Variovorax paradoxus B4: one gene and its partners. The protein of the gene in region 3 binds, or shares a complex with, the protein of the main gene of each other region. Links are inferred from orthologs where the notes say so. Each region holds a gene or a part of one and is shown on either strand. Other genes may lie near its edges.

The links.
Region 1: the proteins of VAPA_RS20785 (region 3) and VAPA_RS11750 are in contact, whole or in part, in a cryo-EM structure (PDB 9GE8), measured with the Escherichia coli proteins. The link is inferred for Variovorax paradoxus B4 from one-to-one orthologs.
Region 2: the proteins of VAPA_RS20785 (region 3) and VAPA_RS11745 are in contact, whole or in part, in a cryo-EM structure (PDB 9GE8), measured with the Escherichia coli proteins. The link is inferred for Variovorax paradoxus B4 from one-to-one orthologs.

The regions. Positions count from the first base shown.
Region 1 is NC_022247.1:2,545,069-2,551,452, reverse strand. The notes cover bases 3,471-6,384. They hold VAPA_RS11750 (ABC transporter ATP-binding protein), read right to left. Parts: upstream 5,332-6,384; coding sequence 4,609-5,331; downstream 3,471-4,608. Other genes in these bases: VAPA_RS11740 (hypothetical protein), read right to left, coding at 6,086-6,289; VAPA_RS11745 (arylesterase), read left to right, coding at 5,330-6,010; VAPA_RS11755 (hypothetical protein), read right to left, coding at 3,632-4,612; rlmB (23S rRNA (guanosine(2251)-2'-O)-methyltransferase RlmB), read right to left, coding at 3,471-3,598. In the rest of the region: VAPA_RS11785 (chromate transporter), read left to right, coding at 1-366; VAPA_RS11780 (aldo/keto reductase), read left to right, coding at 397-1,362; VAPA_RS11775 (GNAT family N-acetyltransferase), read right to left, coding at 1,373-1,894; VAPA_RS11770 (helix-turn-helix domain-containing protein), read left to right, coding at 1,941-2,528; VAPA_RS34855 (hypothetical protein), read left to right, coding at 2,640-2,810; more of rlmB, read right to left, coding at 2,852-3,470.
Region 2 is NC_022247.1:2,541,763-2,547,282, reverse strand. What follows is about bases 1-2,999. They hold VAPA_RS11745 (arylesterase), read left to right. Parts: upstream 1-1,159; coding sequence 1,160-1,840; downstream 1,841-2,999. Other genes in these bases: VAPA_RS11735 (cystathionine beta-lyase), read right to left, coding at 2,234-2,999; VAPA_RS11740 (hypothetical protein), read right to left, coding at 1,916-2,119; VAPA_RS11750 (ABC transporter ATP-binding protein), read right to left, coding at 439-1,161; VAPA_RS11755 (hypothetical protein), read right to left, coding at 1-442. In the rest of the region: more of VAPA_RS11735, read right to left, coding at 3,000-3,427; VAPA_RS11730 (AraC family transcriptional regulator), read left to right, coding at 3,504-4,346; VAPA_RS11725 (VOC family protein), read left to right, coding at 4,437-4,898; VAPA_RS11720 (hemerythrin domain-containing protein), read right to left, coding at 4,928-5,482. UniProt on the Escherichia coli protein: TesA is a multifunctional esterase that can act as a thioesterase, lysophospholipase and protease.
Region 3 is NC_022247.1:4,467,562-4,477,607, reverse strand. What follows is about bases 4,077-7,142. They hold VAPA_RS20785 (ABC transporter permease), read left to right. Parts: upstream 4,077-4,384; coding sequence 4,385-6,901; downstream 6,902-7,142. Other genes in these bases: VAPA_RS20780 (AAA family ATPase), read left to right, coding at 6,989-7,142; VAPA_RS20790 (formate dehydrogenase accessory sulfurtransferase FdhD), read left to right, coding at 4,077-4,313. Outside these bases: VAPA_RS20815 (formate dehydrogenase subunit alpha), read left to right, coding at 1-918; fdh3B (formate dehydrogenase FDH3 subunit beta), read left to right, coding at 928-1,551; VAPA_RS20805 (hypothetical protein), read left to right, coding at 1,548-1,802; VAPA_RS20800 (formate dehydrogenase subunit gamma), read left to right, coding at 1,814-3,034; VAPA_RS20795 (hypothetical protein), read left to right, coding at 3,031-3,444; more of VAPA_RS20790, read left to right, coding at 3,441-4,076; more of VAPA_RS20780, read left to right, coding at 7,143-8,470; VAPA_RS20775 (LysR family transcriptional regulator), read right to left, coding at 8,442-9,338; VAPA_RS20770 (MFS transporter), read left to right, coding at 9,448-10,046.

The DNA of each region.
Region 1 (6,384 bases), 1.9 Mb from region 3 along the record:
AACGCGGGCGGTGGCATCGGCGCGGGCCCGGGCGCCTGGCTGCTCGGCTTCTTCGGGCTCCTGGTCACCATGGTCGGCATCATGCTGCCGAGCACCACCCTCACCTACCTTGCCACGCGCTGGGGACACCGCAACCGCGACCGGCGCGGCGTGCGCGCCTTCAAGCAGGGCATGGCGCCTGTGGTGGTGGGCCTGCTGATCGCCACCGGCTGGGTGCTGGCGGCGGGTAACCATGCCGGCGACGCGCCCGCATGGCATCTGTGGCTGCTGACCGCGGTGGCCGCGCTTATCGTCTGGCGCACGCGCATCCACCTGCTCTGGCTGCTGGGTGCGGGTGCGCTGCTCGGTGCCGTGGGCTTCGTCTGATCCTCGTTCTCTATCTCAGGAAACAAACTCATGTCGCAACTCCGCTCGCTCGGCCGCTCCGGCCTCCTGGTTTCACCGCTTGCCTTCGGCGGCAACGTGTTCGGCTGGACGGCGGACGAGGCCACCTCGTTCCGCCTGCTCGATGCCTGGGTCGACGCGGGGTTCAACTTCGTCGACACGGCCGACGTCTACTCGAGCTGGGTGCCGGGCCACACCGGCGGCGAGTCCGAGACCATCATCGGCAAGTGGCTCAAGCAGAGCGGCAAGCGCAACCGCGTGGTGCTGGCCACCAAGGTCGGCAAGCCCATGGGCGAAGGCAAGTCGGGCCTCTCGCCGGCCTACATCCGCGAAGCGGTGGAAGCCTCGCTCAAGCGCCTGCAGACGGACTTCATCGACCTGTACCAGTCGCACGACGACGATGCCGCCACCCCGCTCGAGGATTCGCTGCAGGCCTTCGACGACCTGATCAAGGCCGGCAAGGTGCGCGCCATCGGCGCCTCCAACTACAGCGCGCCGCGGCTGGCCGAGGCACTCGACGTGTCGGAGCGGCTGGGCATCGCGCGCTACGAAAGCCTGCAGCCGCTCTACAACCTCTACGACCGCGCCGTGTTCGAAGACGAGCTCGAACCGCTGTGCCTGAAGCGCGAGGTGGGCGTGATCAACTTCTATGCGCTGGCGGCCGGCTTCCTGACCGGCAAGTACCGCACCGAGGCCGACGCCTCCAAGAGCGCGCGCGGCGCCAACACCACCAAGAAGTACCTGAACCCGCGAGGCCTGCGCATTCTCGAGGCGCTCGACAAGGTGGCGCAGCAGTACAACGCCAAGCCGGGCCAGGTGGCCATTGCGTGGCAGATCGCGCGCCCCTCCATCACGGCGCCGATCGCCAGCGCCACCTCGATTGCCCAGCTGGAAGAGCTGGTCGTGGCCACCCAGCTGAAGCTCGACGCCGGCACCATCCAGATGCTGGACCGGGCGAGCGCCGAAGACCCGGCCTGAGTCCCATCGCCTAGCCGTCGACCGGATTCAGCGGCGTCGAGAGAATGCGCTGGTAGAAGGCCACGTCGAGCCAGCGGCCGAACTTGAACCCGGCCTGCCTCACGGTGCCGGCATGCTCGAAACCCAGGCGCTCGTGCAGCCCGATGCTGCCGGCGTTCGCGGCATCGATGGCACCGACCATGACGTGCACGTCGCGCGCAACGGCTTCGGCAATGATCGCCTCCATGAGCGTGCGGCCGAGGCCCGCACCGCGGTGGCCTGCCTCGACATACACCGAGTGCTCCACCGTGTACTTGTAGGCCGGGAAGGCGCGAAACGTGCCGTAGCTCGCAAAACCCAGCAGCTTGCCGCTCTCGTCTTCCGCGCCGATCACGGGAAAGCCGTTGGCGCGCTTGGTGGCGAACCACGCCACCATGCTCTCGGGCGTGCGCGGCCTGTAGTCGTACAGGGCCGTCGAATTGGCAATGGCCTCGTTGAGGATGGCAAGGATGGCGCCCGCGTGGGCTTCCTCGGTACAGGGGACCAGGCGCATGGTCGTTCCTTTCAGTCTGTCCAATATAGGAGAATAATAATCTCATATGAGAAACAATTCATCTCCGCCCGCCGAGCCCTCCGCCATCGACTCGCTCATTGCCCGCCGGCTCCTCGCGCTGCGCCAGGCCAAGGCGCTGAGCCTGGCCGAGCTGGCCGAGCTCTCCGGGGTCAGCAAGGCCATGATCTCGAAGGTGGAGCGCGCGGAGAGCAGCCCGACGGCCGTGCTGCTGGGCCGGCTGGCCGCCGGCCTGGGTGTGCCGCTCGCGCAGTTGCTGACGGAGGACAAGGGCTCGCCGCGCCGGCTGCGCACCCGGGCCGAACAGGAAGTCTGGCGCGATCCCGAGGCGGGCTACCTGCGGCGGCAGGTTGTCGAGCGCGGTACGGGCAGCGGCGTCGAAATGGTCGAGATCGAACTGCCGCGCTCGGCGCAGGTCGGCTACCCCCGGTGGAGCGGCAAGCCGTACCGGCAGTGCCTGTGGATGCTCGAAGGCGCGCTGCGGGTGGACTACGGCGACGAGCGTTTCGAGCTGGCGCCCGGCGATTGCCTGGATTTCGGCGTCGACCGCCCGCTTGTCTTCAAGACGCTCGGACGCACGGGATGCCGTTACCTGCTGGTCGCGTCCCCGGCATAAAGGCACAGGAGTAGTAGGCAAGTTCCCACAGCGACTGGAGACGACGGCCTGTGCCGCCGAGGGGGCCGGCCGGGATACTCCAAGGCATCCAAAGCTTCCGGGGGAACAAGCATGTCCTTTGCGCTCTACATGATCGGTTTTCTGATCTTCCTCGCCGGCGTCGCCTGGGGCGCCTCGGTGGCCGGCGTGCCGACGCTCTACATCGGGATCGGTGCGCTGATCATCCTGGGCATCGGCATCTTCAGCGCCGTGGCTCGCACGCGCAGCAAAGACCCCTCCTGATTCGAGAGCCGCGCTCCGGTCCAGGGGCCGGTGGCCCTGCGTCAGGCGCTGCGCTGCCGCAGGGCCTCGTAGAGGCACACGCCGCTGGCCACGGAAACGTTCAGGCTCTCGACCGCGCCTGCCATGGGAATGCTCACGAGTTCGTCGCAGGTCTTGCGGGTGAGCTGGCGCATGCCCTCGCCCTCGGCGCCGAGCACCAGCGCCAATGGCCGCTTGAAGTCGCTCTGGTAGAGGGTGCCGGGCGCATCGTCGCTCGTGCCGACGCACCAGATGCTGCGTTCCTTGAGTTCGTTCAGCGTGCGCGCCAGGTTGGTCACCATGAAGTACGGCACCGTCTCGGCGGCGCCGCTCGCCACCTTGGCCACGGTGGCGTTGATGCCGGCCGCGTGGTCCTTGGGGGCGATCACCGCATGCGCCCCGGCGCCATCGGCCACGCGCAGGCAGGCGCCCAGGTTGTGCGGATCGGTCACGCCGTCGAGCACCAGCAGCAGCGGCACGGTGCCGGCCTCCTCGAGGCCTTCGAGCAGTTCGTCGAGCGAACGCACCTGCGCGATGGGTTCGACCCGCGCCACCACGCCCTGGTGGCCATGGCTGCCGCTGAGCTTGGCGAGCCGCAGCCCGTCGGCCTCGACCAGCCGCACGCCGGCTTCCTGCGCGCGTGCGATGAACTGTTTCATGCGCGCATCGCGCCGGCTGGTGTCGAACATCACTTCGAGCACCGATTTCGGCGCGGTCTTGATGCGCACGCCCACGGCATGGAAGCCGAAGATCACTTTGGGGGAAGACATCCCCCGATTATCGAGGCCTGCGTGCCCCGTCCTTCAGGCAATCGGCAATCCGCTGTGCGCGCGGGTGCGTTCGTCGTGCAGTTCCTGCACGGCCAGCGCATTCGGATGCACCCGCGCGCTGTTGCCGACGCTTTCCAGGTACTGGCAGGCGGCATGGCCCGCGGCGGCCTTTTCATAGCGCGCCACCCAGGCATCGCGCAGCGGCAGCTTCTCGGGCGACACGGGCCACACGCCTGGCCGCGGCCGCAGGTGCTCTCCGATGCCGATGCGCCAGGGCTTGGCGCTCAGGCGGGCGCGAAAGCAGTTCTGGTTGCGGCACATGCGCGCATAGACCTGGTCGACGCCCAGCGCGTGGAAGCAGTCGGCCACCGCCATGTCGGCCGGGCTGAAGACGTCATGCATCGCCAGCACCCGGAAGCCGGCCGGCGTGCGGTAGATGCGCAGGTGCCAGTCGGGGTGCTGGTGGACGAAGCGCCCGATGCGCTCGGCCGCGCGCTTCTCGGGCACGGGGTTGCCGCTGGCCTCGCCGCGCTTCCTGGCCAGGCCGATCCGGTAGGCGACGGCAAAGACCACGATGGCCGCGATCAGCCCGCCCAGCCAGGTCTTGGCAGTCCAGCCGCCGACGATGCCCGCGATCAGCGCGGGCGCCAGCGCAAAGCCGAACACGCTGCCGCGCAGGGGTTCGTCGAAGTCGATGTCGACGAACAGCACGTCGGGCGTGTTGAGGCAGCGCGCGCCATAGCTGTTGCGGGTGATGACGGTGTCGCCCTGCCGCTCGACGATTTCCTCGCGGATGGGCACGCCTTCGGCCCCGTTGTAGGCCAGCTTGCGCTCGCGGCGGTTGAGCTGTTCGCCCGCGGCGATGCGCTCGAACGCCTCCCGCGTGCGCTGGTCGGCATGCGCCTGCGCGGCGATCGGGCTCTCGTCGGACCAGCCGTAGCGCCGCACCGTGATCTGCTTGCCCGCCAGCCGCTCCTGGATGCGGCCCTCGGCCCAGAACCGGGGAACGATCATGCTTCCAGCGAGGCCACCAGGACAGGCGTCGACTCGTTGAGCGCCATGCGCCCGGCCTCGATGGTGATGCGGCGCTCGCACTGGGCTGCAATGCCGCGGTCATGGGTGACGAGCACGAGCGTGGTGCCGAGCTCGCGGTTGAGGTCGAACATCAGCCGCATGACCTGTTCGCCGGTCGCGAAATCGAGGCTGCCGGTGGGTTCGTCGGCCAGCAGCAGCGCCGGCTGCACCACGAAGGCCCTGGCCAGCGCCACGCGCTGCTGCTCGCCGCCCGAGAGCACCTTGGGATAGTGGCCGAGGCGCTGCCCGAGTCCGACGCGCCCGAGCATCTCGGTGGCGGCCTTGCGCGCGTCCTTGCGGTCGGCCAGTTCGAGCGGCAGCATCACGTTCTCGAGCGCGCTCAGGTTGCCCAGCAGCTGGAAACTCTGGAACACGAAGCCCACGCGCTGGGCACGCAGCGCGGCGCGCTCGTCCTCGTCGATGGCGAAGATGTCATCGCCCGCGAGCCTGACGGTGCCGCGCGTGGGCGTGTCGAGCCCGGCGATGATCGACAGCAAGGTGCTCTTGCCCGAACCCGAGGCACCGACGATGGCGGCGGTTTCCCGCGCGCCCAGGGTGAAATCGATGTTCTGCAAAATGTCGAGCGTACCGGTCGAGTCGGTCACCGACTTGAACACATGCTCGACAGCGACAATGGCATCAGACGGGGGTTGGGACATGGAAAGGCTTTTCGTTTTGAAACGACGTGACTTTATCTTGAGCGCCGCCGCACTCGGCAGCGCAGGGACATGGACGGCGGGCCACGCCCAGACCGCGCAGGCCGCGGCGCCCCGCAAGCCCGTGATCCTGGTGCTTGGCGATTCGCTGAGCGCCGAATACGGCCTGAAGCGCGGCGAAGGCTGGGTGCCCCTGCTCGAGAAGCGGCTCGCACAGCAGAAGATCCCGGCCACGGTGGTCAATGCCAGCATCAGCGGCGACACCAGCTCGGGCGGACGGGCCCGCTTTGCCTCGCTGCTGGCGCAGCACAAGCCCAGCCACGTGGTGGTCGAGCTGGGTGCCAACGACGCCCTGCGCGGCCTGCCGCTGCAGAACACCGAGGACAACCTGCTGCAGATCACCAAGGCCGCGCAGGCGGCCGGCGCCAAGGTGCTGATCGTCGGCATCCAGGTGCCGCCCAACTACGGCGGCGACTACACGCGGCGCTTCGAGGCCGTGTTCGGCAAGGTGGCCAGCACCACCAAGGCAGCGCTGGTGCCCTTCCTGCTCAAGGGCGTGGCCGATGCGCCCGACGCGCTGGCGCTGTTCCAGGCCGATCGCATTCATCCGACCGCCGCCGCGCAGCCGCAACTGCTCGACAACGTCTGGCCGGAGCTGCGCAAGCTGCTTGCGGCCAAGTAGGCCAGCGGCCACAAAAAAGCCGCTCCGGGCCCGGAGGCCCGCAGCGGCTTTGTTGTCGAGAGCCTTGATTTGGGATCAGCCGTTCTTGGTCGGCAGATCGGGCACCGTCGGCGGATCGCGTTCGAGCGAGGCCACGTCGGTTTCCGGGTCACCCGGGGCCAGGCCGTCGCTGCTCGGGGAGAGCTTGCGATTGGCCTTTTCGCGGAGCTTCTCTTCCTTTTTCTTCTTCTTGGCCAGCTCCTTCTGGCGCTTTTCGTAGCCGTAATTGGGTGTTGCCACTGTTCTCTCCTTGAACGAGGCAGTCAAAGCGACTGCGTGTCATCCAACTGTAAGCGATAACGGTGCACCCGAAGCCCGTGGAGCGGCGGGGCCCC
Region 2 (5,520 bases), 1.9 Mb from region 3 along the record:
CGATGGCCGCGATCAGCCCGCCCAGCCAGGTCTTGGCAGTCCAGCCGCCGACGATGCCCGCGATCAGCGCGGGCGCCAGCGCAAAGCCGAACACGCTGCCGCGCAGGGGTTCGTCGAAGTCGATGTCGACGAACAGCACGTCGGGCGTGTTGAGGCAGCGCGCGCCATAGCTGTTGCGGGTGATGACGGTGTCGCCCTGCCGCTCGACGATTTCCTCGCGGATGGGCACGCCTTCGGCCCCGTTGTAGGCCAGCTTGCGCTCGCGGCGGTTGAGCTGTTCGCCCGCGGCGATGCGCTCGAACGCCTCCCGCGTGCGCTGGTCGGCATGCGCCTGCGCGGCGATCGGGCTCTCGTCGGACCAGCCGTAGCGCCGCACCGTGATCTGCTTGCCCGCCAGCCGCTCCTGGATGCGGCCCTCGGCCCAGAACCGGGGAACGATCATGCTTCCAGCGAGGCCACCAGGACAGGCGTCGACTCGTTGAGCGCCATGCGCCCGGCCTCGATGGTGATGCGGCGCTCGCACTGGGCTGCAATGCCGCGGTCATGGGTGACGAGCACGAGCGTGGTGCCGAGCTCGCGGTTGAGGTCGAACATCAGCCGCATGACCTGTTCGCCGGTCGCGAAATCGAGGCTGCCGGTGGGTTCGTCGGCCAGCAGCAGCGCCGGCTGCACCACGAAGGCCCTGGCCAGCGCCACGCGCTGCTGCTCGCCGCCCGAGAGCACCTTGGGATAGTGGCCGAGGCGCTGCCCGAGTCCGACGCGCCCGAGCATCTCGGTGGCGGCCTTGCGCGCGTCCTTGCGGTCGGCCAGTTCGAGCGGCAGCATCACGTTCTCGAGCGCGCTCAGGTTGCCCAGCAGCTGGAAACTCTGGAACACGAAGCCCACGCGCTGGGCACGCAGCGCGGCGCGCTCGTCCTCGTCGATGGCGAAGATGTCATCGCCCGCGAGCCTGACGGTGCCGCGCGTGGGCGTGTCGAGCCCGGCGATGATCGACAGCAAGGTGCTCTTGCCCGAACCCGAGGCACCGACGATGGCGGCGGTTTCCCGCGCGCCCAGGGTGAAATCGATGTTCTGCAAAATGTCGAGCGTACCGGTCGAGTCGGTCACCGACTTGAACACATGCTCGACAGCGACAATGGCATCAGACGGGGGTTGGGACATGGAAAGGCTTTTCGTTTTGAAACGACGTGACTTTATCTTGAGCGCCGCCGCACTCGGCAGCGCAGGGACATGGACGGCGGGCCACGCCCAGACCGCGCAGGCCGCGGCGCCCCGCAAGCCCGTGATCCTGGTGCTTGGCGATTCGCTGAGCGCCGAATACGGCCTGAAGCGCGGCGAAGGCTGGGTGCCCCTGCTCGAGAAGCGGCTCGCACAGCAGAAGATCCCGGCCACGGTGGTCAATGCCAGCATCAGCGGCGACACCAGCTCGGGCGGACGGGCCCGCTTTGCCTCGCTGCTGGCGCAGCACAAGCCCAGCCACGTGGTGGTCGAGCTGGGTGCCAACGACGCCCTGCGCGGCCTGCCGCTGCAGAACACCGAGGACAACCTGCTGCAGATCACCAAGGCCGCGCAGGCGGCCGGCGCCAAGGTGCTGATCGTCGGCATCCAGGTGCCGCCCAACTACGGCGGCGACTACACGCGGCGCTTCGAGGCCGTGTTCGGCAAGGTGGCCAGCACCACCAAGGCAGCGCTGGTGCCCTTCCTGCTCAAGGGCGTGGCCGATGCGCCCGACGCGCTGGCGCTGTTCCAGGCCGATCGCATTCATCCGACCGCCGCCGCGCAGCCGCAACTGCTCGACAACGTCTGGCCGGAGCTGCGCAAGCTGCTTGCGGCCAAGTAGGCCAGCGGCCACAAAAAAGCCGCTCCGGGCCCGGAGGCCCGCAGCGGCTTTGTTGTCGAGAGCCTTGATTTGGGATCAGCCGTTCTTGGTCGGCAGATCGGGCACCGTCGGCGGATCGCGTTCGAGCGAGGCCACGTCGGTTTCCGGGTCACCCGGGGCCAGGCCGTCGCTGCTCGGGGAGAGCTTGCGATTGGCCTTTTCGCGGAGCTTCTCTTCCTTTTTCTTCTTCTTGGCCAGCTCCTTCTGGCGCTTTTCGTAGCCGTAATTGGGTGTTGCCACTGTTCTCTCCTTGAACGAGGCAGTCAAAGCGACTGCGTGTCATCCAACTGTAAGCGATAACGGTGCACCCGAAGCCCGTGGAGCGGCGGGGCCCCTGCATCCGGAAAACTTCTCTTACATCCGCGCGAGCGCCTGCTGCAGGTCGGCCCGCAGGTCTTCCACGTCTTCCAGCCCGACCGAGAAGCGCACCAGCGTTCCCTTGTGGGGCCAGCGCGCCACGCTGGCATCGCGCATCAGGCCGATGTCGTAGGGCACGACCAGGCTCACCGGCCCGCCCCACGAATAGCCGAGGCGGAACAGGTTCAGGCTGTCGCAGAAGCGGTCGACCTGCTCGGTGCTGTAGCGCTCGTCGAACACGATCGAGAACAGTCCGGCGGCCAGGTCGGCGCCGCCGCACAGCGCACGCCAGTTCGCGTGGCCGGGCGACCCCTCGAGCGCCGGATGGAGCACCTGCGCGATCTCTTCGCGGCCGGCGAGCCAGCGCGCCAGCTCGCGCGCCGAACGGTCGTGCGCGGCATAGCGCAGCCCGATGCTCGGCAGCGAGCGCAGCAGCGTTTCCACGTCGCCGACGCCGACGCCGAATCCCGTGCGCATGTGGGTGAGCTTGAGCGCGCGATGCAGCCGCTCGTCGCGCGTGACGACGCTGCCCATCAGCACGTCGCCGCCGCCGCTCGGGTATTTGGTGAGCGCGTGCACCGAAATGTCCACGCCCTGGCCGCTGCCGTTGAAATCGAAGGGCGCGAATGCCAGGCCCGCGCCCCAGGTGTTGTCCAGCGCCGTCACCACGCCGCGCGCGCGGCAGGCTTTCACGAGTGCCGGCAGGTCGGGAAACTCCATCGTCACCGAGCCCGCCGCCTCGAGCCACACCAGCCGCGTGCGGTCCGAGAGCTTGGCGGCCAGATCGGATGGGTTCATCGCGTCGTACAGGCGGTGCGTGATGCCGAAGTTGGCCAGTTCGCCGGTCGCCAGCGCCTTGTTGGGGCCGTAGGCGTTGTCGGGAATCAGCACCTCGTCGCCGCTCTTCAGGAAGGCAAAGGAAACCAGCGAAATGGCGGCCAGGCCGCTCGGCACCAGCAGGCACTCGGTGCCGCCTTCGAGGGTGGCCAGGCGCTCCTCGAGCGTGAAGGTGGTGGGCGTGCCGTGCAGGCCGTAGGTGTAGCCGGCCTTGGTCTTCCAGTCGCGCGCGCGCATCGCGGCCACGTCGGCGAAAAATACCGTCGAGGCCTTGTAGATGCCGGGCTGCGGCGCGGCGAAGTTGGCGGGCGGCGTGTAGGGGTGGTGAATCAGGGTCGTGGAGGGCTTGCTCATGGCCCCGATGCTAGCGCGGCATTCCGCCGCACAATGCGCCGATGGGCAACTGCCTGTTTTCCTCGAGAGCCACGCCGTGCCGCAGCTGACGAGACTCCCCTCCCCTTGCCTGCGGCCCTACGTGCGGCTGATGTGGGCCTCGGCCCCCGCGGGCGCGGCCGCCGAGCGGCCGGGCGCGCGCGAGCATGTGCTGCCCACGGGCGGCATGCACCTGGTGTTCCGGCTCGCCGGACCGCCGCTGCGCCTGTTCCGCAACGATGCCGACACGCACGGCTACACGGTGGGCTACGCCATGGTGGGCGGGACCCGCTGCGCGTTTTTCGTGCGTGACGTGTCGGTCGAGACGCGCTCGGTCGGCGTGATGCTGCAACCGGGCGCGGCCAGGGCGCTGCTCGGCGCACCGGAAGACGCACTGGCCGGGTGCCACACGCCGCTCGAAGCGCTCTGGGGTGCGGACGCGGGCTTCGCACTCGAGCAGCTCCACGGCACCGGCTCCCTGGCGCGCCAGCTCGCGATCCTCGATGCCCTGCTGAGTGCGCGCCTGTCCGCCTGCGCGACGCATGGCCTGCACCCCGCGGTGGCGCACGCGCTGGCCGGCCTGTCCGGCGCCGGCGGCAGCCCGAAAGCCGGCGCGATCCGCGAACTGGTGAAGCAAAGCGGCTACAGCCACCGGCGCTTCATCGCGCTCTTTCGCGGCATGACCGGCATCGCACCCAAGCAGTACGCACGCATGCTGCGCTTCGACCGCGTGATCGGGCAGTTCGCACTGGATCCGACCCAGCCCTGGGTCGAGCTGGCGCTGGATGCCGGCTACAGCGACCAGGCGCACTTCAGCCGCGAATTCCTTGCGATCACCGGCATGTCGCCCGAGGCCTACCGGCGCGCGGCCCCGACGTCCTCGCGCCACGTGCGGGTCTGAGCGCCTGCCGGCAGGTCAATTTTGTTCAAGACGACGCCTGCCGCGGCAGCCAAAATCGCCGGCATCCCATCAACCCGAGCGGACACCGACATGGCCATCCACGAACTGTTTCCGTATCTCTGCGTCGACGATGCCGGCGCGGCCATCGACTTCTATTGCAAGGTCTTCGAAGTCAAGGAGATCTTCCGGCTCACCGAGCCAAGCGGCCGCATCGGCCATGCGGAGCTCGACTTCCACAACGGCGCAATCCTGATGATCTCGGACGAGTTCGCCGAATACGGCATCCCCAGCGCCAGGACCCTGGGCGGCACCGCAGTGACGCTGCACCTGCACGTGGACGATGCCGACGCCGTGGTGGCGCGTGCCGTGGCAGCCGGCGCCACGCTGGACATGGCGCCGCAGGACCAGTTCTACGGCGAGCGATCCGGCGTGTTCCGCGACCCGTTCGGCCACCGCTGGAACGTGGGCCACAGCATCGAGAAGCTGACGCCGGAGGAAATGCAGCGGCGCTACACCGCGATGTTCGATTCCGACGGTGCGGAACGACGCTGATCGCAGGCGGTTGCCCTCTTCCCAGGTCGTCAGGCCGCGGGCTTTGGGACTTGCCTGCGCACCGGTGGGCGCCGATGTTCACGCTCCCTCGCTTCTCCCACCTCTTTCGAAATGGACGAGACCACGGCGGCCCATTCCTCGGCCGTGAGCAGCAGTGCGGTTTGCGAATGCAGAAGCGTGTCTTCCTTGTCCAAATGCACGTACATGAACTGCCGGTGCTGTTGCAACAGCGCGTCGGCCTCCACGGCTGCGCTCGCATTGCCGGCCTCGGCACGCTCCAGGACGGTCTTTGCCTGTGAGAGGAGGCCGCTGCAGCATTCACTCTCCGAGTCAAGCTGGTCGAGAAGCCTGTCAGCTTCGCTCGACCTGCCACGCAGCATGTTCAGCATCACAACGCCTTTGGGGCGGTGCGTTGTTTCTTCGAAGGCCTGAAGACGTTCAATGACTTCGATGGCAGCCCTTGCCCGTTGCTGGACGCTCGCCTCGCCCCTTGCCTTCATCGCCGTTTCGAGGCGAGCCAGCAACTCCCGGGTGCGAACGTGCTCGGCGCGCAAGATGGCCCACGCGCATTCGGCCGCTAACATGCGTCACTCCTTCGGAGCCGCGAACGGTTCCAAGCTTG
Region 3 (10,046 bases):
AAGCACCCCGGCTCGCCGAACCTCTACGACACCTCCAAGCACGTGATGGACGGCGGCGGCAATTTCCGCGCGAACTTCGGCGTGGAGCGCGACGGCAAGAACCTGCTGGCCGAGGACGGCTCGCATTCGCTGGGCGCCGACATCACCACCGGCTATCCCGAACTCGACCACGTGCTGCTCAAGAAGCTGGGCTGGTGGGACGAGCTCACCGAGGCCGAGAAGCCGAAGGCCGAAGGCAAGAACTGGAAGACCGACAGCTCGGGCGGCATGATCCGCGTGTTCATGAAGAACCACGGCTGCCATCCCTTCGGCAATGCCAAGGCGCGTGCGCTGGTCTGGAACTTCCCCGACGCGATTCCGCAGCACCGCGAACCTCTTTACGGCAATCGGCCCGACCTGATGGCCAAGTACCCGACGCACGACGACAAGATGGCGTTCTGGCGCCTGCCCACGCTGTACAAGAGCGTGCAGCAGAAGAACATCGCCGACAAGGTGCACGAGAAGTTCCCGTACGTGATGACCTCGGGCCGGCTGGTCGAGTACGAGGGCGGCGGCGAGGAAACCCGCTCGAACCCCTGGCTCGCCGAGTTGCAGCAGGAGATGTTCATCGAGATCAACCCCAAGGTCGCGGCCGAGAAGGGCATTCGCAACGGCGAGCGCGCCTGGGTGCACACGCCCACCGGCGCCAAGCTCAACGTGCAGGCCCTGGTGACCGAACGCGTGGGGCCCGACACGGTCTTCATGCCGTTCCACTTCTCGGGCCATTGGCAGGGCGTCGACATGCTCGGCTACTACCCCGCAGGCGCAGCCCCCGTGGTGCGCGGCGAGGCGATCAACACCGCAACGACCTACGGGTACGACAGCGTGACCATGATGCAAGAGACCAAGACCACGGTCTGCAATGTGGAAAAGGCATAAGGAAGCACCATGGCACGAATGAAATTTGTCTGCGACGCGGAACGCTGCATCGAATGCAACGGCTGCGTCACTGCCTGCAAGAACGAGAACGAGGTGCCCTGGGGCGTGAACCGCCGCCGCGTGGTCACGCTCAATGACGGGGTGCCGGGCGAGAAGTCGATCTCGGTGGCCTGCATGCATTGCTCCGATGCGCCCTGCATGGCCGTGTGCCCGGTGCAGTGCTTCTACCGCACCGAAGAAGGCGTGGTGCTGCATGACAAGGACGTGTGCATCGGCTGCGGCTACTGCTCGTACGCCTGCCCGTTCGGCGCGCCGCAGTTCCCGTCGCAAGGCACCTTCGGCGTGCGCGGCAAGATGGACAAGTGCACCTTCTGCGCCGGCGGCCCCGAGGCCAACGGCTCCGAAGCCGAGTTCGAGAAATACGGCCGCAACCGGCTCGCCGAAGGCAAGCTCCCGGCCTGCGCCGAGATGTGCTCGACCAAGGCGCTCCTGGCCGGCGACGGCGACGTGGTGGCCGACATCTTCCGCACCCGCGTGGTCCAGCGCGGCAAGGGTGCCGAAGTCTGGGGCTGGGGCACCGCCTACGGCTCGCAGCAGGCTGGCACCCCGCCGGCCGGTGGAGTCCGCAAGTGAAGCGGCCGGGCCTCGTCTTCGCGGGCGTTGCGCTGGTCGCAACCTGCCTCGCGGCCTGCGGCGAGAAGCCGCAGACCAACGCGCAGGGCGTCAAGCGCGACGCCGTTCCCTGGAGCGGCACGGGCACGCAGGAGAACGCCGGCACGGTGTTCACCGCGCCTGGCTGGAAGGTCGGCGACAAGACCGCCTGGCAGCAGCAGCTCAAGACCCGCGCGCAGAACGGGCAGAACGAATACAACAAAGAGAACTGAACGGAGAGCCCATGAAGCAAGCGCTGACCGCTCTCGTTCTTCTTGCCGCGCTGGGTACGGCCTTCGCGCAGGCGCAGCCGCCGGCCGCCCCTGGAACGACGTCCGCACCCGCGGCACCTGCCGCAACCGCCGCGCCGGAGCCCGCCGCGGGCGGTATCCGCGGCCAGAACATCTTCGAGGTCAAGCCCGAAGCCAGCGCCGACCCCAACTACGCGAACCAGACCAATGGCGAGCGCATGAAGGTGCAGCCCGGCAACAACGCGCCGATGTGGCGCCAGGTGGGCCAGGGCGTGACCGGCTACAGCAGCCTGCCGAAAAGCGAGGCGCCCGAGGCCGGCAACCTGATCCAGCCTTTTGTGCAGTACCCGGGATCGCGCCTCACCAATGCCGGCGAAGCCTGGCGCCAGGTGCGCAACGACTGGATCATTCCCTACGGCGCGGCACTGCTGTTCGTCGTGCTGCTGGCGCTGGCCATCTTCTATTTCACGCGCGGTCCCATCCGCCTGCACGGCCAGGAAACCGGCCGCAAGATCGAGCGCTTCACCCCGTTCGAGCGGGCCACGCACTGGTCGAACGCCATCGCGTTCGTCACGCTCGCGATCTCCGGCATCGTGATGGCCTTCGGCAAGTTCTTCCTGATGCCGTGGATGGGCGCTGCGCTCTTCGGCTGGATTGCCTACGCGCTCAAGAACGTCCATAACTTCGTCGGCCCGCTGTTCGTCGTGACGATGGTGTTCATGGTGTTCACCTTCATTCGCGACAACCTCCCTCGCGCCAGCGACCTCCAATGGCTCGCGCGTTTCGGCGGCCTCTTCGGCGGCAAGGAAGTGCCGTCGCACCGCTTCAATGCCGGCGAGAAGGTGGTCTTCTGGGGCGGCGTGCTGTTCCTCGGCTTCTTCGTCATCGGCTCGGGGCTCTTTCTCGACAAGCTGCTGCCGGGCTTCGTCTACACGCGCGGCGAGATGCAGGTGGCGCACATGGTCCACGGCATCGCAACCCTGCTGATGATGGCGATGATCATGGGCCACATCTACATCGGCACGCTCGGCATGACAGGCGCCTACAAGGCCATGCGCACCGGCTACGTCGACGAGACCTGGGCCAGGGAACACCACGAACTCTGGTACGACGACATCGCCGCGGGCAAGATTCCTGCGCAGCGCACGGTGCCCACCGATTCGGCTGCACCGGCTGCGCGGCCTGCGAGACCCGCCGAAGGAACGCCCTCATGAAGAAGCCGATGCTGCCCTTGAATCTCTGCACGCTGGTGCTCGCGCTGGCCGCGCCCGCGGCATGGGCCAAGCTGGCGCCGCCGCCCGCCACACCCGAGGCCAAGGCCAAGGCCGCCGAAGCCGCCGCCAAGACCGCCTGGAGCGGCAAGGTCGACACCTACAAGCTCTGCCAGGCGCAGGACCGCGTCGTGGCCAGGTACCGCGCCAGTGCGACCACGGCCGGCAAGCCGGTGCCGGCCGCGCCTGCCACGCCGCCCTGCGCCGACCCCGGCCCCTTCGTCTTCACGCCGCCGGCGGAAGCCAAGCCCATCGAGGCTTCGGGGGCGCATTCGCCGGCCACCACGGCTGCATCGCCGCCCAGCACCGCGCAGCCTGCCGCCACCGCCAATCCCACGCCGAAGGCGCAGTGACGACGCCGCTGTCGTTGCCGCTCCCGCGTCTCACCCAGGCCCGCGCCGCGCTGACGCGCGAGGTCGAGGTCGTCGATGAGCATGGCGCGCGCGGCACCGTCTCCATTCCCGCCGAACGCGATCTGACGGTGTACGTGGACCGGCGCGAACTCGTCACGCTGATGACGCTCGGCGCCCAGCCCGAGCTGCTGGTGCTGGGTTATCTGCTGAACCAGCGCCTCATCGAATCGGCCAGCGACGTCGAATCGGTCACGGTCGACTGGGAGGTCGGCGCCGCTGCCGTCAAGACGCACGCCGGCATCGACCGCATCGAGGAGCGCACCGCAAAGAAGGTGGTGACCACCGGCTGCGGCCAGGGGAGCGTGTTCGGCGACCTGATGGCCGACATCGACAATCTCCAGCTGCCGCCCACGCGCATGACGCAGGCCCAGCTCTATGCGCTGGTCAACGCGATCCGGCTCCAGGAGAGCACCTACAAGTCGGCCGGGTCGGTGCACGGCTGCGCGCTGTTCACGCTCGAGCCCGGCGGCACCGAGGCGACGATGCACTGCTTCGTGGAAGACGTCGGCCGCCACAACGCCATCGACACCATCGCGGGCTGGTGCGCCATGCAGCCGCCGGATGCGCTGGCCGGCGACCGGGTCTTCTACACCACCGGCCGGCTCACGAGCGAGATGGTGATCAAGTCGGCGCAGATGGGCGTGCCCATCGTGGTCTCGCGCAGCGGCATCACCCAGATGGGCCACGAGGTGGCGACGCGCGTGGGCCTGTGCGCCATCGGCCGCGCGACCAACCGGCACTTCGTCTGCTACGCGGGCGTCGATCGGCTGGTGCTGCAGCCGGAACTCGCGCGCCGCAGTCCGGCCTGAGGCCTGTTCCCCTACTCGCGACAAGCCCCTGAAAAGGCGCCGGCGCGCGCACGTCGGCTATCGTCTCGCCCATGAATGCCTCCTTCCGCCTTGGCTGGCGCACCCTCTGGCGCGATCTGCGTGCCGGCGAACTGCGCCTCTTGATCGTTGCCGTGTTGCTGGCCGTGGCCGCGCTCACGGCGGTCGGCTTCTTTGCCGATCGGCTGCAGGGGGGCTTGCAGCGCGATGCGCGGCAACTGCTCGGCGGCGACGCGGTGGTCGTGAGCGACAACCCCACGCCTGCGACCTTCATCGCGCAGGCCCGCGCATTCGGACTCGAGGGCACCGGCACCTACGGCTTCCCCACCATGGCGCGGGCCGACGATGCTCAGGGCGGCGCCAGCAAGCTGGTGGCCCTGAAGGCCGTGACCGCGGGCTACCCGTTGCGCGGCAACCTGCAGACCGCGCATGCCGCCGATGCGCCCGGCAGCATCACGCGCGACATCCCGCCGGCGGGCGAGGTCTGGGTCGATGCCTCGCTGCTCGACTCGCTCGCGCTCAAGGTGGGGGATGCGCTTCTTCTGGGCGACAGCAGTTTACGCATCGGCCGCGTGATCACGCTCGAGCCCGACCGCGGGGCGGGCTTCATGAGTTTTTCGCCACGGGTGATGCTCAACCAGGCGGACGTGCCGCGCACCGGCCTCGTGCAACCCGCGAGCCGTGTCGGCTACCGCTACGCGGTGGCGGGAGAGGATGCGGCTGTCAAGCGCTTTTCCGACTGGGCCGAGGCCGCGATCAAGAAGGGCGAGCTGCGCGGCGTGCGGCTCGACTCCTTCGAAGGCGGGCGCCCCGAGATGCGCCAGACGCTGGACCGCGCCGAGAAATTCCTGAGCCTGGTCGCGCTGCTCGCGGCGCTGCTCTCGGCCGTGGCGGTGGCGCTGGCGGCGCGCGGATTCGCGGCCAGCCATCTCGACGATTGCGCCATGCTGCGCGTGCTCGGCCAGAGCCAGCGCACCATCGCGCTGGCCTATTCGTTCGAATTTGCCGTCGTCGGCATCGTGGCCAGCAGCCTCGGCGTGGCGATCGGCTTCGGCGTGCACTACGTGTTCGTGGTGCTGCTCGCGGGGCTGGTGGAAGCGGCGCTGCCCGCGGCCACCCTGTGGCCCGTGGCCTTCGGCCTGGGCATGGGGCTCACGCTGCTGTTCGCCTTCGGCCTGCCGCCGGTGCTGCAGCTGGCCAGGGTGCCCCCGCTGCGCGTGATCCGGCGCGACGTCGGCGGGCTCAAGCCCGCGTCGCTCGCGGTGCTGGGCATTGGCGTGGCCGGCTTCGCGGCTCTGCTGATCGCGGCCAGCAGCGACCTGAAGCTGGGCCTGATCGCCGTCGGCGGCTTCGCGGGCGCGGTGGCCGTGTTCGCACTGCTGAGCTGGCTCGCGGTGAAGGTGCTGCGCCGCAGCGTCAATGAAACCACCGCGCCGCGTTGGCTGGTGCTGGCCACGCGCCAGATCTCGGCGCGGCCGGCCTACGCGGTGGTGCAGGTCAGCGCGCTGGCCGTGGGCCTGCTCGCGCTGGTGCTGCTGGTGCTGCTGCGCACCGACCTGGTCGCGAGCTGGCGCAAGGCGACGCCGCCCGATGCGCCGAACCGCTTCGTGATCAACGTCATGCCCGACCAGAGCACGGCGTTCCAGAAGTCGCTGCGCGATGCGGGTGTGAACAAGTTCGACTGGTATCCGATGATACGCGGCCGCCTGGTGGCCGTGAACGGCAAGCCGGTGTCGCCCGACGACTACGCGGAAGACCGTGCCAAGCGCCTGGTGGACCGCGAGTTCAACCTCAGCAACAGCGCGGAGGCGCCGGCGCACAACAGCATCGTGGCAGGGGCGTGGAAGCCCGATGCGCCGGGCGAAGTGAGCGTGGAGGAAGGCCTGGCCGAGACGCTCGGCCTCAAGCTCGGCGACATGCTGCGCTTCGACATCGGCGGCATGCAGAACGATGCGCGCATCACCTCGCTGCGCAAGGTCGACTGGGGCTCGATGCATGCGAACTTCTTCGTGATGTACACCGTGGCCGCATTGCCCGACGTGCCGGCGACCTACATGGGCGCCTTCCGCGCGCCCGAGACGCGGGGCTTCGACAACGCGCTGGTGCGCAGCTACCCCAACGTGACCAACGTCGACATGAGCGCCACCATCAACCAGGTGCAGCGCGTGCTCGACCAGGTGATCCGCGCGGTCGAGTTCCTGTTCGGCTTCACGCTTGCGGCGGGGCTGGTGGTGCTGTTCGCCGCGGTCACGGCCACGCGTGAGGAGCGTGCGCGCGAGTTCGCCGTGATGCGCGCGGTGGGCGCGCGGGCCAGCCTGTTGCGCCAGGTGCAGCGCGCCGAGCTGGCCGGTGTGGGCCTGCTGGCGGGCTTCCTGGCGAGCATTGTGGCGTCGGCCATCGGCTGGGGCCTGGCGCGCTACGTGTTCGACTTCACCTGGACGGCGTCGCCCCTGGTGCCGATTGCCGGTGCGCTCGCGGGCGCGGTGCTGGCGCTGGCGGCGGGCTGGTGGGGCTTGCGCGACGTGCTGCGCAGGCCGGTGGTCGATACGCTGCGGCGCGCGGCGGAGTAGATTTTTCTTTCCATGGGGGCGAAGAGGGCCGGGGAATGCAATACATTCCCCGGCCCTGCAATCATTCGATGAGAAGAAAACCCCTCCATGCGCTTGGCGTCATTCCAGATCACCAACTTTCGCTCGATCAACGACAGCGGCCCCATCGATACCCCACAGATCACGGCGATCCTCGGTCGAAATGACAGCGGCAAATCGAACCTGCTGCGCGCATTGCACAGCCTGAACCCGGCCGAAGGCCTGGCCGAACTCAGTCCGATCAAGGACTTTCCGCGGCACCGCCGCCTGGAGGAATGCCACGGCGACACGCCCGTCGTCGCGACGCGCTGGAGCCTCGACGACAGCGAGCGGGCCGAGCTCGCGCAGATCCTTCCGCGCGCGGCCGGCGTGCGCCACGTCACCGCGGGCCGGGGCTATGGCACGGCGCGCTGGACGGGCCTGGAGGGCCTCGGCGACCTCTCGCTCGACGTGTCCGACATCAAGGGCAAGGTGCGCAAGATCGTGCCCGCGGTCAAGGCCGCGGCCGAGAAGCTCGCCGAGCAGGCGCGTGCGACGCTGGAGCAGGCGGCCGACGCCTTCGACGCCGCGATGATCCTGAGCCCGGACTACATCCGGTGGTCGGCGGGGGCGGTGGCAGCGCTGCAGTCGCTGCGCAAGGCCATGGCTGCCGCGGATGCCGAACTCAGCGACAAGCAGGAGCAGATGCTGGTCGAGCTCGAGGAGGTGGCCCGCTCGATCGCCAACGACACGCCGGCGCTCGCGAGGGCGAAGGAGTGGGTGCTGCAGAAGCTGCCCCGGTTCATCTGCGTGGACGAGTACCCGGCGCTGCCCGGCCGCCAGAACATTGCCGAGCACCTCGCGCGCAAGGGCTGGGGGCAGGCCGCGCCGGAGCAGCGCAACTTCGAGAAGCTCTGCAAGGTCGCGGGGCTCGATCCGCAGCAGCTGCAGGATCTGCTGGAGAAGAACGACCAGGCCACGCGCAACCAGCTCGCCAACCGCGCCGGCTCCGTCGTCACCGCCGAGATCCGCCGGCTCTGGAAGGACCGCGAGCTCAAGGTCCGCTTCAATCTGGACGGGCCGTACATGGACACGCTGGTGTCCGACCCCAACCGCGCCTACGACGTGGAAGTGAACCTCGACGAGCGCAGCCGCGGCTTCCAGTGGTTCTTCTCGTTCTACGTCACCTTCTTCGCGGACACGAAGGGTGCCGGCGATGCCGTCCTGCTGCTGGACGAGCCCGGCCTGCATCTGCATGCGCGCTCGCAGGCCGACCTGCTCGCGCACTTCGAGCAGGATTTCGGCAACCAGATCATCTACACCACGCACTCGCCGTTCATGGTGCCCGTGCACCGGCCCGACGCGGTGCGCACGGCCAGCACGAGCGAAGCCGCCGGCACCACCGTGAGCAACAAGGCCGAGGGCGATGCGCGCACGCTTTATCCGCTGCAGGTGGCGCTCGCGCTGAGCCGGACGGCAGGCGAGGCCGCGAAGCCGCAGCCAAAGGAGAGCACGGCGCGTGCCGGGGTGCCATCGCGCGAGGTCAGCGAACCGGTGGCAAGTCTTCCCTGAACATGTGCTCGCTCGCGAAGTCCACGAAGGCCCGCACCTTCGGCGACAGCTGCCGGCTCGACGGCCACAGCGCCGAGAACTGCCCCTGGCGCACCAGGTGCGTTTCGAGCACGCGCTGCAGTTCGCCGCGGCAGAGCGAATCGCGCGCGAGAAAGTCGGGCATGTAGGCCACGCCGAGGCCGGCCACCGCCGCGCCGAGCATGGCTTCCATGTTGTTGCACAAGAGGCCGGGCGGTAGCTGCGCGGGCAGGCCCGGCAGGTCCCAGTCCTCGATCCTGCCGCCGGTCACGAACTTGTAGCGCAGGCAGCTGTGCTGCGCGAGGTCGGCCGGCACCTGTGGCACGCCGTGGCGCGCCAGGTAGTCCGGAGATGCGACGAGCACGAAGCAGAACGGACCGAGCCGGCGCGCCACGAGTTGCGAATCGCCCAGCTCGCCGCTGCGGATCGCCACGTCCACGCCTTCGGCGATCACGTCGACCAGCCGGTCGTTGAAGTCGAGGTCGAGTTCGATCTCGGGATAGCGCGCCTTGAAGGCCGGCAGCACCGGCAGCAGGAAGCGGTAGCCGATGGTCGGCAGGCTCACGCGCAGGCGGCCGCGCGGGGCCGCTGCGGCGTCCTGCATCATCGCGCGCGCATCGTCGAGCTCGTCGAGGATGCGGCGGCAGCGCTCGTGGAACATCGCGCCTTCCTCGGTCAGCCGCACATGCCGCGTGGTGCGGTTGAAAAGCCTGAGGCCCAACTGCTGTTCGAGCCGCGCAACGTTCTTGCCCACGGCCGAGGCCGAGATACCCAGCAGGCGGCCGGCCTTGGCAAAGCTCAGCAGGTCGGCCGCCCGCACGAAGGATTCGAGTCCGCTGAAGCTGTCCATGGATTGGCAACCTTGGGTTGGGAGTTTGAGGATCGAAGACGCCATTCTCATTCCATTGATTCCTTTCTATCTTCTATGCCTTCGTCCTCCTTTTGCGTGAAAGCCTTCGATGTCCTCGCCTTCCCACAACAAGAACTGGCTGCTGGCCGCCGTCTGCCTCGCGGCGCTGGGCATGCCGCTGAGCTTCACCGGCCCGGCGGTGGTGCTGCCCGCGATCCGCGATGCGCTGGGCGGCAGCCCGGTGCAGCTCAACTGGGTGACCAACGCCTTCATGCTGAGCTTCGGCGCCACGTTGATGGCGGCCGGCGCCCTTGCCGACGCCTGTGGCCGCAAGCGTGTCTTCCTGCTGGGGCTGGCGGTGGTTGCGCTCAGCAGTTCGCTGCTGACGCTCGCGCCCGGCATCGTTGTCTTCGATCTCGCACGTGGGTTGCAGGGGCTGGGGTCGGCCGCGGCCTTCGCGGCCGGCACTGCGGCACTGGCGCAGGTGTTCGACGGCGCGGCGCGCACGCGGGCGTTCAGCCTGATCGGCACTTCGTTCGGCGTGGGGCTGTCGTGCGGCGCCATCCTCTCGGGCTGGCTCGCAGAATCCTTCGGCTGGCAGTCGGTGATGCTGAGCCCCGGCGCGATCAGCCTCGCTGCGCTGTGCATTGCGGCGCCGAGCATGCGCGAGTCGCGCAATCCGGACGCGATGGGGCTGGACATGCCGGG